Azoarcus sp. CIB: one gene and its partner. The protein of the gene in region 2 interacts with the protein of the main gene of each other region in a pairwise test. Links are inferred from orthologs where the notes say so. Each region holds a gene or a part of one and is shown on either strand. Other genes may lie near its edges. The genes, in order: minD and epsG.

What was found.
Region 1: the proteins of epsG (region 2) and minD interact in binary tests that used the Bacillus subtilis proteins (3 or more experiments, as listed by UniProt). The link is inferred for Azoarcus sp. CIB from one-to-one orthologs.

Annotation. Positions count from the first base shown.
Region 1 is NZ_CP011072.1:2,985,704-2,992,719, reverse strand. The notes cover bases 1,071-4,017. They hold minD (septum site-determining protein MinD), read right to left. Parts: upstream 2,979-4,017; coding sequence 2,163-2,978; downstream 1,071-2,162. Other genes in these bases: hslO (Hsp33 family molecular chaperone HslO), read right to left, coding at 3,896-4,017; minC (septum site-determining protein MinC), read right to left, coding at 3,010-3,789; minE (cell division topological specificity factor MinE), read right to left, coding at 1,901-2,161; AzCIB_RS13215 (methyl-accepting chemotaxis protein), read left to right, coding at 1,071-1,838. Outside these bases: more of AzCIB_RS13215, read left to right, coding at 39-1,070; more of hslO, read right to left, coding at 4,018-4,780; AzCIB_RS13190 (ArsC family reductase), read right to left, coding at 4,777-5,145; AzCIB_RS13185 (Tex family protein), read right to left, coding at 5,171-7,016. UniProt on the Bacillus subtilis protein: ATPase required for the correct placement of the division site. Cell division inhibitors MinC and MinD act in concert to form an inhibitor capable of blocking formation of the polar Z ring septums.
Region 2 is NZ_CP011072.1:922,135-928,949, reverse strand. Bases 1,575-4,320 are described here. They hold epsG (chain length determinant protein tyrosine kinase EpsG), read right to left. Parts: upstream 3,510-4,320; coding sequence 2,640-3,509; downstream 1,575-2,639. Other genes in these bases: epsF (chain length determinant protein EpsF), read right to left, coding at 3,514-4,320; AzCIB_RS04075 (glycosyltransferase family 2 protein), read right to left, coding at 1,674-2,636; AzCIB_RS04080 (O-antigen ligase family protein), read right to left, coding at 1,575-1,672. In the rest of the region: AzCIB_RS04085 (Atrophin-1 multi-domain protein), read right to left, coding at 1-272; more of AzCIB_RS04080, read right to left, coding at 269-1,574; more of epsF, read right to left, coding at 4,321-4,911; polysaccharide export protein EpsE, read right to left, coding at 4,925-5,776; AzCIB_RS04055 (EpsD family peptidyl-prolyl cis-trans isomerase), read right to left, coding at 5,793-6,689; AzCIB_RS04050 (hypothetical protein), read right to left, coding at 6,783-6,815. UniProt on the Bacillus subtilis protein: May be involved in the regulation of capsular polysaccharide biosynthesis. Autophosphorylates in vitro. Phosphorylates and activates in vitro two UDP-glucose dehydrogenases, YwqF and TuaD, as well as the DNA-binding proteins Ssb and SsbB.

The DNA of each region.
Region 1 (7,016 bases), 2.1 Mb from region 2 along the record:
CTGTCATGTTTGGACAAAAATAAGCCGGAGAGTCCCCCATGAGCTCGCCCGAGAGTCTCTACGAGTCCATAGAGAAAACCTTCTGGAACTCGCTCACGAAGAAGCTGTGCAGTTTCCTGCTGCTGTGCGTGATCAATCTTGTTTACCTGGGGATTTACCGCAGCCAGCAGGCGAATATCCGGACGCTTCTCGATACCGGAGGGGTTTCGCCCGAATTGCTCGGGCAGGCGATGGCAACCCTCGATGCAGGCTGGTACCTGATGCTCGGGCTGACCGGCATCGCGCTGATCGTCTGCGTCGGACAGATCCTCTATCTGCGCCACCTGATCGTGCGGCCGGTACGCCTTATTACGGATATCTTCAACGAAATCGCGCGCGGCGAGGGCGATTTCTCGCGCAACCTGCCGCTCGTCACGCACGACGAACTGCGCGACCTTGCGGTCGGGTACAACCATTTCGCCGACAAGATGCGGCAGATCATCGGTGACGTGCGCACGATGAGCGTGAACATAGCGCGCGATTCGGTGATCGTGCGGTCGTGCGTCGAAGAGTCGGCGCGGGACGCCCGCCGGCAGGGGCAGCTGACCGAAGTCGTTTTCAGCGCGAGTACCGAGTCGACCTCCGCAATCGACAGCGTGTCGGCGAGCACCCAGCAGATTTCGGCATCGACGACCAAAAATCTCGAGATCGCGCGCAACTCGCTCGGTGAAATGCACGAAATCGCCAGCAAGATCAACGATGTGAGCGAGAAGGTGCTCCACTTCAACGCGACCGTCGACGATCTTTCGGTGCGCTCGGAAAGCGTCAAGAAAATCGCCTCGCTGATTCGCGAGATCGCCGATCAGACCAATCTGCTGGCCCTCAATGCCGCGATCGAGGCGGCGCGCGCGGGGGAAGCCGGGCGGGGCTTCGCCGTCGTTGCCGACGAGGTGCGCAAGCTTGCGGAGCGGGTCAACACGGCCGCGGTGGAGATTACCGGGAACATCGACGGCATGATCGGCCGGGTGGTGACCACGCGTGCCGAAAACGAGGTCATCAATACCGATGTGTTGCAGGCGCGCGAGGTGGTGACACGCTCGGCAACGCATTTCCGGCACATGGTCGGCGAGTTCGAGGTGACCGGCGAGCAGCTGCTGCAGATCGCGACCGCGATGGAAGAGTTGTCGGCGACGAACGCCCAGGTGCATGAGAACGTCACGGCGATCCACGACCTTTCCGGCACGGTGGCGACGCACATGGAAGAATCGGAGGACTGCGCGGTGAAGCTCGCGCGCGCGACCGAGTCGGTGCAGGAGCTGGTGTCGCGCTTCAAGACCGGCGCCGGCGAGTTCGATCACGCGGTCGATCAGGTGCGCAGCTTCCGCGACCGTATCCAGGTCCAGATGGAAGAGATGCGGGACGGCAGTGTGGATGTGTTCGACCGGCGCTACCAGCCGATCCCGGACACTTTTCCGCCGAAGTTCAAGGTGTCGTGGGGCGAGGAGTATGGCCGTCGCTGCCAGAAGTTGCTGGAGGATTGTCTGGGCTCGATTCCCGGTTGCGTCTATGCGGTGGCGGTGAACACCGATGGTTACCTCTCCGCGCACAACCTCAAGTATTCGAAGCCGTTGACGGGCAGCCGGGACACCGATCTCGCGGGCAACCGTACCTGCCGCAAGTTCGACAGCCCCGCCGAGATCCGTGGGGCGCGCAATACGGAGCCGTTGCTGCTGCAGACGTTCCGCCGCGATACGGGCGAAATCCTGTGCGATCTGGCGATGCCGGTGATGGTCGGCGGGCGCCACTGGGGCAACGTGCGCGTCGGCCTGACGGCCGAGGCGCTGATCGCGGGACGATAAGCGGGAGAACCGCCGGGCGCCGTCGCGCGCCCGGTTGCGTGCGGCGTCTGCCGCGCGTGGAGTCAGCGTGCCTGTTCGGGCAGGACGATGTTGACTTCGAGGACCTCGTAGTTGTCCTGCTTGTCGAGATGGACCTTGATGTCGTCCGGATTGACGGCGACGTACTTCGAGATCACCTCGATCAGCTCGCGCTGCAGTGCGGGCAGGAAATCGACCTTGGCCGTGTCGCCGCTGCGCTCGTGCGCGATCAGCAGCGACAGGCGGTTCTTGGCGATTTCCGCAGTCTTCTTCTTCTCGCCGAAGAGGCGGGCAAGGAAGGACATCTTACTTGCCTCCGAACAGGCGCTTGATGAGACCCGGCTTTTCGTAATTCACGTAGCGCAGTTCGCGGGTCTCGCCGAGGAAGCGCGCGACCACGTCGGTATAGGCTTCCGAAACGTCGGAGCCCTTCAGGTGGATGGCGGGCGTGCCCTGGTTCGAGGCCTGGAGCACGGATTCGGACTCGGGGATCACGCCGATCAGCGGCACGCGCAGCAGTTCCTGCACGTCCTTGTACGACAGCATCTCGCCGTCGTCCACGCGCTTGGGCGAGTAACGGGTGACGAGCAGGTGTTCCTTGACCGGCTCCTTGCCTTCCGCGGCGCGACGGGATTTGGACTGCAGGATGCCGAGGATGCGGTCGGAGTCGCGCACCGACGAGACTTCCGGGTTGGTCGTGACGATCGCCTCGTCGGCGAAGGTCAGCGCGAGCACCGCGCCGCGTTCGATGCCGGCGGGGGAGTCGCACACGATGTAGTCGAAACCCATGTGCTCGAGGTCGTGGATGACCTTCTCGACGCCTTCCTCGGTCAGCGCATCCTTGTCGCGCGTCTGCGATGCGGGCAGCACGAAGAGGTTGTCGCAGTGCCTGTCCTTGATGAGTGCCTGGTTGAGCTTGGCGTCGCCGTTGATGACGTTGATGAGGTCATACACGACGCGGCGCTCGCAGCCCATGATCAGGTCGAGGTTGCGCAGGCCGACGTCGAAGTCGATGACGGCCGTCTTGAAGCCCCGCAGGGCCAGGCCGGAGGAAAAGGCGGCGCTGGTGGTGGTCTTGCCCACGCCACCCTTGCCCGAAGTTACGACGACGACACGAGTCACGGTATGTCCTTCCTGAAAGTGTGCACTGCGCTCAGCCGAGTTGCAGCGATTCGATGTCTAGTTTCTGTTCGGCGCCGCCGGCCGTAAGTCGCACGAGAGCCGGCCGGCCGGCGACGGAGGCGGGAATGCCCTGTTCGAAGGTGCGGTAGATGCCCGCGATGGACACCAGCTCGGGACCGAAATTGGTCGTCACGATGCGGGCCTCGGTGTTTCCGTGGGCGCCGGCCAGTGCGCGGCCGCGCAGCGGGCCGTAGCAGTGGATGCTGCCGTCGGCGATGACTTCGGAGCCGTTGCTCACCCCGGCGAGGAGTACGAGGTCGCCGCCGCGGGCATACACCTGCTGGCCGGAGCGCAGCGGGCGGTCGATGTAGAGCGTGTTCCCGCCGGGTGCCGGTGCCGCCGCTGGGGGCGGTGCGGGCTGTGCGGCCGGAGCAGATTCCGGGCGCGCCTGCGGGGCGGGGGCGGCGGTGCCCTGGCGCTCACGCAGTTCGGCGCCATCCAGGATCGCCAGGCCTGCCTGACGCGCCGACGTGGCGAGAGCCTCGGGCAGGTTGCGCACGCCGACGGGTTGCAGCCGGTAGCGGCGGAACAGGCTCGCGAGGCCGACCCAGTCGATGCGTTCGGGATGCGAGCTCACGCCGGAGAAATCCAGCACGGCCGCTTCGCCGTTGAAGAAGTCGGGCATGCCGCCGAGCATCAGGTGCAGGGCGTCGGCAAGCCGTGCCGGTTCGGTTTCGCGCAGGACCGCGATGGTGGCACCGAGCGTCGCGTTGCGGAACTCGATCGAACGGGCGGCGTTGGGTGCGGACATGGGTGCGGAGAGGCCGAAAAGCTTTAAAGTCTACTGACGACAGGGGAATCGGGCAAGGCTCTCGCGGTGCATGCTGTCATGCACCGTCAGCGCCTTGCAGGGCGGTTCAGTGCAGGGTCGGGGGCGACTCGATGCTGCCGGGTCCGGACTCGAAGAATTCGTCGATTTCGTCGGGCTGGAAGCGGTATTCGTGGTTCGAAAGGTCGTCGCGCACGATCAGTTCGCCGTGTTCGGCGTAGATGCTGCGGACTTCGCTTTCGCCGAGTGCGCGCAGCATCGCGATGATCTTGTCGCGGTCGGGCGGAAAATCGTGGATCACAGGGCGCGCGTCGTACAGACGCACCGTTTCCTCGGCGAACAGACGGCCGAGCAGGGTCTCGGGGTCGAGCGCGAGGAGTTCCTCGCGCGTGACGGTCTGAGCGAACTGGTGCGCGCGCGACCACCCGTCCTCGTCGCGCGCATCCGCGCCGGGCAGCTTCTGCAGGAACAGTGCGGCGGCGGCGTCCTTGCTGCACGCGAGCCACAGGCCGGCCGGCTGCTGTTCGGACTGCTGCAGGTAATGCTCGAACACCGCGGCGATGCTGTTGCCTTCGAGCGGGACGAGGCTCTGGTAAGGCTGGTCCATGCCCTCGACGTCCAGCGTGAGCTGCAGGATGCCGTCGCCGACCAGTTCCGACAGGCGGTCGCCTTCGGGAACGTGGTCGTCGAAGGCTGCGAAGCCGCGCAGGTTCAGGGCCTCGTTGCAGTCGATGACGAGCAGGCGCACCGGGCCGTGGCCCTGCACCTGGAAGGTGAGCCGGCCCGCCTGCTTGAGGTTGGCGGAGATCAGCGCGGACACGGCGCTCATCTCGCCGAGCAGGGTGCCGACGTTGCGCGGGTAGTCGCGGCCCTTCTGCAGCGCCTGCCAGACGTCGTCGAGGCGCACGACCGCGCCGCGGATGTCGAGGTCTTCGAGCAGGAATCGGCGCACGTAGCTCTTGTGGTCCTTCATGGTTGGGCTCCTTCCCGGGCGAATAGCGCCACGAGGCGTTCGGGGTCGAATCCGGCGATGGTGTCGCCCGATGCGGTCTCGATTACCGGCCGGCGGATGACGCTGGTGTGCGCGGCCATCAGTGCGATGGCGTCTGCGGCACAGGCGATGGTCTGCTGCGCGGGATCGAGTTTGCGCCAGGTGGTGCCGCGCGTGTTGACCAGGGTCTCCCAGCCGAGTCGGTCGCACCAGCGTGCGAGCGTATCGGGGGAGATGCCGGATTTGCGGTAATCGTGGAAAGTGTAGGCGATGCCCTGTGCGTCGAGCCAGGCAAAGGCCTTCTTCATCGTATCGCAGTTCTTGATGCCGTAGATCGTCGTGTTCATCGTCATGCTGTCGTTGGGGCGGCGCTTACTTGCGCAGCGCGCGCGCCAGCGCGTCGGCCATCGCGCCGGCGGCGGCGGGGCGGTCGTTGCCGCGCGCCGCGCCGCGCGGCGTGCTGCGGTCCTGGCGCGGAGCGTCGCTGCGGCCACGCGGTGCGTTGTCGCGCGCGCCGCCGGTCGGGCGGGCTGCGGTCGGTTCGTCGCTCATGCGCATCGTCAGCGCGATGCGGTTGCGCGGGAGGTCGACTTCCAGCACCTTCACCTTGACGACCTGGCCGGCCTTCACGACGCTGTGCGGATCCTTCACGAAGCGCTCGGACAGCGCGGAGATATGCACGAGGCCGTCCTGATGGACGCCGATGTCGACGAAGGCGCCAAAGTTGGTGACGTTCGTCACGACGCCTTCGAGCATCATCCCCGGGGCGAGATCCTTGAGTGTCTCGACGCCATCGCGGAACGAGGCGGTGCGGAATTCCGGGCGCGGGTCGCGGCCGGGTTTCTCGAGCTCGGCGAGGATGTCCTGCACGGTCGGCAGGCCGAAGCGGTCGTCGGTGAATTCGACCGGGCGCAGCGTCTTCAGGAAGCTCGCGTTGCCCATCAGTTCGCGCACGTTCTTGCTGACCTTGGCGAGAATGCGCTGGACCACCGGATAGGCTTCCGGGTGCACCGAGGAGGCGTCAAGCGGGTTGTCGCCGTTGGGGATGCGCAGGAAGCCGGCGGCCTGTTCGAAGGTCTTGGGGCCGAGGCGCGGCACCTTCTTCAGCGCGTCGCGGCTCGGGAAGGGGCCGTTGGCGTCGCGGTGCTCGACGATGTTGCCGGCGAGCGTGGCGTTGAGGCCGGAGATGCGCGCGAGGAGCGCCGCCGAGGCGGTGTTTACGTCAACACCGACGGCGTTCACGCAGTCCTCGACGACGGCATCCAGGCTCTTCGCGAGGCGCGACTGGTTGACGTCGTGCTGGTACTGGCCGACGCCGATCGACTTGGGGTCGATCTTGACGAGTTCGGCGAGCGGATCCTGCAGGCGGCGGGCGATCGATACCGCGCCGCGCAGGGACACGTCGAGATCCGGGAATTCGCGTGCGGCGAGCTCGGACGCGGAATACACGGACGCGCCGGCTTCGGACACCGTGACCCGGGTCAGGCGTAGTTGCGGCAGCGCTTCCATCAGGTCCGCGACGAGCTTGTCGGTTTCGCGCGAGGCGGTGCCGTTGCCGATGGCAACCAGGTCTACCGCGTGCTTTTTCGCCAAGGCGGCCAGCGTCGCGAGCGAGCCTTCGCGGTCGCGGCGCGGCTCGAAGGGGTAGATCGTCGCGGTATCGACGAGCTTGCCGGTGCGGTCGATGATCGCGATCTTCACGCCGGTGCGGATGCCGGGGTCGAGGCCCATCGTGCAGCGTGCGCCGGCCGGGGCGGCGAGCAGCAGAGCCTTGAGGTTGCGTGCGAACACGCGGATCGCTTCCTCTTCGGCACGCTCGCGCAGTTCGTTCATCAGTTCGAGTTCGAGGTGTAGCGAGATCTTGACGCTCCACGCCCAGCGCACGCTGTCGCGCAGCCAGCGGTCGGCCGGACGGCCCTGGTCGCGGATGCCGAAGCGTGCGGCGATGCGGCCTTCGCAGGGGTGAGGCGCGTCCGGGTCGGGCTGGTCGACGGTGAGCGCGAGGCGCAGCATGCCTTCGTTACGGCCGCGTAGCAGCGCCAGCGCGCGATGCGAGGGCATGGTGGCGACGGGTTCGCGGAAGTCGAACCAGTCGCGGAACTTCGCCCCCTCGGTTTCCTTGCCTTCGATGACGGTCGAGCTGACCTGGCCGTTTTCCTGCAGCCAGGTGCGCAGCGTGCCGAGCAGTTCGGCGTCTTCGGCGAAGCGCTCGATGAGA
Region 2 (6,815 bases):
GGATCCTCGCTGCCCGCGACGAACACGCCGGTCGACCAAGCCCCTTCGGCGATCGACGGGTAGTAGTCCGACTTGGGAATCACGAAATCACTGAACTTCGGGTTCACGGGGCGGCTGTTCCACGGCGAAGTGGCCGCGAACGGCGTCTCATAGCTACCCCACACCGTCCCGTTCTGCGCCGCGACGCCGCCGCCGGCGAGTGCCAGCGCCAGCCCGCAGGCCGCGAACGATGCAACGCGCGCGCCCGGGGGGCGCCGGATGATATTTGTCATGCTGTGTCTCCTTCCGTCTGCGTCGCCGCGCTTGCCGTCGCCGTCCGGCTCAGCGCAACGGCGCAGGCGGCGCCGAGCACGAACCACACGTACCAGTTGAAGGCGAGATAGGCGAGGACGTTGTCCGATGCGGAAATGATCAGGTACTCGACGACCAGCGCAATCGCGACGAAGGCGCCGAGGCGGTCGACCGCGGCCATGCGCCGCAGCGTCGCGAACAGGCGTGCGAACAGCCACGCGAAGGCCGCGAGGCCGAGCACGCCGAGTTCGAACAGGATCTGCACGTAGATGTTGTGCGCGCCGAAATTCACCCCGCCCGAGTACGGGAAGAAGACCGGCGCGAAATGCTTGAACGCGCCCAGCCCATAGCCGAGCGGCAGGTTCCCGGGGCCGATCCAGCGCAGGCCGTACTCCCAGATCTGCAGGCGCCACGCGAAGGAATTGAGCTTCGCGTACTGCACGATCTCGTTGCCGCTGCCCAGATCGAGGACGCGCTCGTGCACCCCCGGCACCAGCAGCGCAAGCGCCGGCGCGAGCAGCAGATAGACGAGGTAGCGCCGCTCGAACATCAGCGCATACAGCGCGAAGATCGCGAAGCAGGCGACCCACGCGCTGCGCGTCTGCGTGAGCAGCAGCAGGCCCAGCAGCACCGGCACGTAGGCCGTCAGCAGCGCGCGGCGCAGCGGCGTCAGCACGACCGCCGGGCTCTTCAGCGCGTACAGCGCCAGCAGCAGCACCAGCGTCAGGTAGAACGCGAAGATGTTCGGATGGCTGAAGGTGCTCTTCAGGCGGAAGGCCTGCAGGCCGCCAGCCAGCCCGTGCAGCGCCAGCTCCGCGAACCCGTACGCGGCCGGCAGCAGCGACGACAGCAGCACCAGCTTCACGCACACCTTGAAATCGCCCTCGCCCTTCACGAAGTGGAACGCGCTGACGAAGACCGCGAAGTAGGACAGCAGGCCGAGGTAGCTCCGCACCGCGTCGCCGGCGTTCGGCGCCATGCCCACGCCGACCAGTGCCGCGATCAGGAAGCCTGCCCAGGGCGCGCCCATCCGGCGCGGAAAGCGCTCCGGCCGCGCCGCGACCAGCAGCACGGCGATCAGGATCACGAAGGCATTCACCAGCCCGCCGAAGCCGATCGCGAGGCCGCCCACCGCGACGCGCGTGTTCTCGAACACCAGGTCGCCCGCCGCGCGCAGCAGCAGCACCAGCGCGAGCAGCATCAGCCGGTCGTACAGGAAGACGATCGCGAGCACCAGCAGTGCCGGCAGCGCCAGCAGCCGCACGACGCTCCCGGACATCGCCTCCGCGTACAGCGGCAGCGCCAGCCCGACCGCCAGCGCGACGAGCAGCGCGCCGCCGGTCAGCACGGCAGGAGGGGGCGATTGCACCGCGTAGCCCACGTCAGTACCCGAAGCGCCCCGTCATGCGCCGCTTGGCCGCCCGCGCGAGCGCCACGCCGCACAGCAGCGCGCTGCCCGGACGGGGCGTCGTCGCAACGATGCGACGGCCGAGCCGCAGCACGTCCTCGAACGACCCGGCGCCCGCGAACACGTCGAGGAAGCCCCTCAGCGCCTGCGCGGCCTGCTCGCGCGGCAGGCGCGCATACTCGTCGGAAAACTTCTCCAGCATGCGCCGGTGCCCCTGGATCAGGGACGCAGGATTCGACGAGATGCGATGCTTGTCGGCACCATTGTGGAAGTACGAGACCAGGTAGTCCTCGACGCAGCAGAACTTCGTCACGCGGCTCAGGCGGATCGACAGATCCCAGTCCTGGCAGCTCCTGAGGCCTTCGTCGAGACCGCCCACGCGTTCGAACACGTCGCGCCGCACGACGATGCTGGAGAAGGTGCCGACGTGGTTCGCGACCAGCAGCGCATCGGCGACGCTGCCGTCGAGGCTGCGGTCCGAGCGCGACACCTCGTGGCCGTCGCGGTCGCGGCCGATGAACCAGGTGTACGCGAGGCCGTACTCCGGCCCGCGCTCGCCCAGCAGCGCGATCTGCCGCTCGAGCTTGCGCGGCGCCCAGCTGTCGTCGCTGTCGAGGAAGGCGATGAAGTCGCCGGTCGCGACCCGCACGCCGGTGTTGCGCGCCGCAGCCCCGCCGCGGTTGTGCTCATGCGCGACGTAGCGCACCCGCGGATCGCCGATCGCCGCGACGCGCTCGCGCGTGTCGTCGGTCGAGGCGTCGTCCACGACGACGATCTCGAAATCCTCCAGCGTCTGCGCCAGCACGCTGGCGATGCACGCACCAATCGCGTGCCCGCGGTTGTAGGACGGAATCACCACGCTCACGAGCGGCGCAGGCACGCGGCGCAACACCTGCTGCGCGGCGGCGATCTCGGGGTCGTCGGTCAGGCGGCTCATGTCTCAGTCCCCATTCATCACGGCACCGGCCAGGCCCACGCCGGACTCGCGCAGGCGCTCCGCATAGCGGCGCACTGCCGCCATGCGGCTCACGTTGCGCCGGGCGACCATCAACGCCGCGCGCGCGCGCGCCGCCACCATCACGCCGTCGGCGCAGCGGTCGCCCGCAGCGGTATCCAGGATGACGATGTCAAAGGCCGTCGCGTACTGCTGCAGCAACTGCGCCAGCACCGGGCGCGACAGCAATTCCTGCGGGTTCGGCGGCACCACCCCCGCGGGCAGCAGTGCGAGCGAGCGCAGACCGGGCACCGGCCGGATCGCGTCCGGCGCGGGGCGGCCGAGGAGCAGCGCGGAGAGTCCGCTGCGGCTGTCGATGCCGAACAGGGTATGCAGCGACGGCCGGCGCAGGTCGGTATCGATCAGCAGCGTGCGCAGCCCCAGCTGCGAGAACACCACGCCCAGGTTCGCCGCCATCCACGAGCGTCCGGCGCCGCGCTCGGCGCTGACCACCGCCAGCAGCCTGCGCCCCGCGGACGGGTCGAACCAGCGCAGCATCAGCTGGCTGCGCAGCGCGCGCAGCGCCTCGACCTGCGCCGAGAACGGACTGAACGCGGCGACCACGCTGCTCGACACCTTACTGTCGCCCGGCTGCAGGCAGGGGTAGTCGAACTGCCGCGCCATCGCGTAGCGGATGTCGCGCTCGCTCGCGAGGCCCAGCTCCACCGCGGCCTCGCCAAAGCGCAGGCCCTTGTCGCGCTGCAGGCGCGCGATGCGTTCATTCTCGTCGGCGCGCAGGCGTCCGGCTGCCATCAGGATCGCGCCGATCGAATGCTCGCCCTTGGGATCGAGGGCGCTGCTCAGGGGTGCGTTCATGGGATCAATAAGCTCCAGCAGTTCGACTCGACACTCGCGCCCGGCTAGCCCGGTCGCCCCGCCGGCTGCCCGGCACGCTGCCGAGCACCGGCACACCCGGCAGCCCTGCGAGGTCATCCTCGCCACGCACGCGCCGGTCGATCAGTTCGATCAGCAGCGCGCTGCCCACTCCCAGCACGACGCCGACAACCAGCGCCAGCGCCAGCTTGATCAGCAGGCGCGGACCGGACGGCCACATCGGCGTCGCCGCGGGCGTCAGCACCGCCACGTTGATCTGCTGTGCCTGGCTCTCCAGGCTGGTCGCCGCAAGGCGCTGCGCCACCTGGTCGTAGGCCTTCTGCGCGCCCTCGACATCACGCTGCAGCACCGCGATCTGGTCGCGATGCGCCTGCAGCTGCAGCACGCGCGCCTTCTGCGCCTGCACCGCCGCCGCCACCTCCGCCTCGCGCGCCGCGCTCATGCGGCTCGAGGTACCCAGCGACGCGGCGATGCGCTGCGTCTCGGCGCCGACACGCTGGCGCAGCGAATCGATCACCGCGGCGAGCTTGCCGACCTCGGGATGGTTCGGCCCCAGCCGGCCGAGCATCTGCTCGCGCTCGGCCTCGCGCCGGGCGAGATCGGCCTTCAGGTTCGCGATCAGCGGGTTCTGCGTGACCTCCGGCAGCGATTCGGCCGACCCCGCCTGGCTGTGGCGCGACCGGCTCTCGGCCCGCTGCCCCTGCACCTGCACGAGCTGGCTCGACAGCTCCGCGAGCCGCGCGGTCTCGACGTCCAGACGGCCGTCCGCAGTGACGATGCCGTGCTTCTGCTGATAGTCCGACAGGCGCTTCTGCGCCGCCTCCAGCTCCTCGCGCAGGCCCTGCGTACGCTCGTCGAACCAATGCGCATACTGGCGTGCCGGCTCCACCCGCAGCTCCAGGGCCGTCTCCATGTAGGCCTTCGCGAAGGTGTTGGCGATCATCGCCGCGAACTCGGGCTGCGAGGCCGTGTAGCGGATGCGGATCACGTTGCTCTCGCGCGCCGGCTTCACCTCCAGGCCCGAACGCAGCACCGCTCCGATCCAGGCGCGGAGGTCCCCGGTACCCTCGGTCGCCGCCTGCCACTGTTCCTGGAACTGCGGCAGGCGATCGAGCCCCGCGAGCTCCACGACGCGCAGCGCCACGCGCTCCGAGCCGATGATGTCGACCTGGGTCGCGATGTGGCCGGCAATCAGCTGCGACGGCATCATCCCGCCCGCCATCGGGTCGGCCGATTTCGCGTCGACGACCAGCATGGTCTCGGCCGAATACTTCTGCGGCAGCACGATGCTCACCGCGAACGCCGCCGCCATCACGACGAACACCACCGCGCACACCAGCCCGAAGCGCGCACGCAGGACGCGCAGGAATTGCCCCAGATTCATGATCGACCCCGCCTCAGAACAGGCTTTCCTTCACGTAGATGATGTCGTCCGGCCGCAGGCGGTCTTCCAGCGCGGGCTCGATCACCGCGAGATTGCCGTCGGGGGCGCGGCGATGGATGCGCAGCCCGCGAACCGTGCCGCGCAGCGTCGGCCCGCCGCCGGTCGCGAGCGCCTGCATCACCGTCATGTTGCGTTCGAGGCGGAAGGCGCCCGGCTTCTGCACCTCGCCGTAGATGTAGAACACGTCCGCGCGCCGCACGTAGATCACGTCGCCGGGGGAGAGCATCACGTCCGCATCGGCATCGCCACGCTGGAACAGCGCCGGCAGATCGAGCTCTCGCCGGATGCGCTGGCCGTCGCGTACACCGACCAGCACCAGCACGTCGTCGCCGCCCGCGGCGATCCCGCCGGCGTTCGCGAGCATGTCCGTCACGCGCACGTTGAAGGTGTCGAGCGGATAGCGTCCCGGCTTATTAACGTGCCCCAGCACCGCGACCTGATTGCCGCGGATCTGCACCGGCAGCACGGTTACCTGCGGCTGCAGCACGAAACCGCCCGCCCGCAGGCGCTCCGCGACCAGCGCTTCGGCAGCCGACACCGTGCGCCCGCCCAGCGGCACGCTGCCGATCAGCGGGAAGGTCAGCGCGCCGGTCTCCGACACCCGCCCCTCGGTCGTGAGGTCGGGGTTCTGGAAGACGCTGATACGGACGATGTCGCCCGGCCCCAGCACGTACTCGCGCGCGTTCTCCTCGACCGGCGCGGCCACCGCCACCGCCCCCAGCGGGGCCGCCCACGCCGGCGCGCACGCCAGACACGTCAGCAGTGGCAGATGGGACAGGACTCGGAACAGTTTCGACAACGGCATGGGTGCTCTTCCTCGATCATTGGGATACGGGCGCAAGCGGCACCTCCGCGGCGTCCGCCTGCGAAGCCTCCGCCGGTGCCGCAGCGGTCGCGGACGACGCCGCAGGCGCATACTCGATGCGTGCGCCGCCGCGCAGACGCTCGACTTCCGCCTTCGCCAGCGCGGTCTTGCGTTCATTCACCAGATAGCGTTTGATCATCGGGCGCGCGGCGGCCTCATCCATCGGCTGTTCGCGCGACGTGACGAGATGGATCAGCAGCGCACCGCTCCCGGTCCGGCTCACCACCATCTGCCCGTCCTTCATGCGTGCAAAGCCCTTCAGGCTCTCGAGCGGCAACTGCTCGGCGGGCTTCACCGCGGTCGCGAGGCGGAACTCGATCTGCTCGCGCGCGAGCCAATCCTTCACCTCGTGCACGCTCGCCGCCTTCGTGCTCAGGCGTTCCAGCTCGCCAAAACGCTCCGCCGGCATGCGGATCTCCAACTCCTGCAGGCTGTAGATCCGGCGGCGCGCGAACAGCTCCGGATTGGCGGCATAGAAGGCCGAGATCTCGGCATCGCCCGGCGGCGGAATCTGCTCCGTCACCTGCTCGAGGTAGGCGCGCGCGAGGATCTCCCGCTGCGCCGCCTCGAACGACTGCAGCACGCGCGGATCGCGATCGAGCCTGCGCTCGCGCGCCTGCTGCACCATCAGCTCCTGGTCGATCAGGCGCTCGAGCGTTCCCTCGTCGGCCGCGCCCTGCGTCGCGACGCGGGCCGCAACCGAATTCAGCTCGTTTGCCTGAATCTCCTGCTCATTCACTTTGGCAATCACCCCGAACGCCGGCTTGCCTTCCGCCTCGCCCTTGCTGCAGGCATTGAGGAGAAAGACCGCGATGAAGACAACAGGAAATGCGCAGCGTGCAGCCGAAGACATCGACCTACCCGAAAAATGGAATGAACCCGGAAACATCCAATTGATGTCGGCAATTGCCCGGCACCAAGCGCCGCGCAATTGCGCGCACCGCAATTACTGGAATAACGGCGAATTGCGGACACGCAG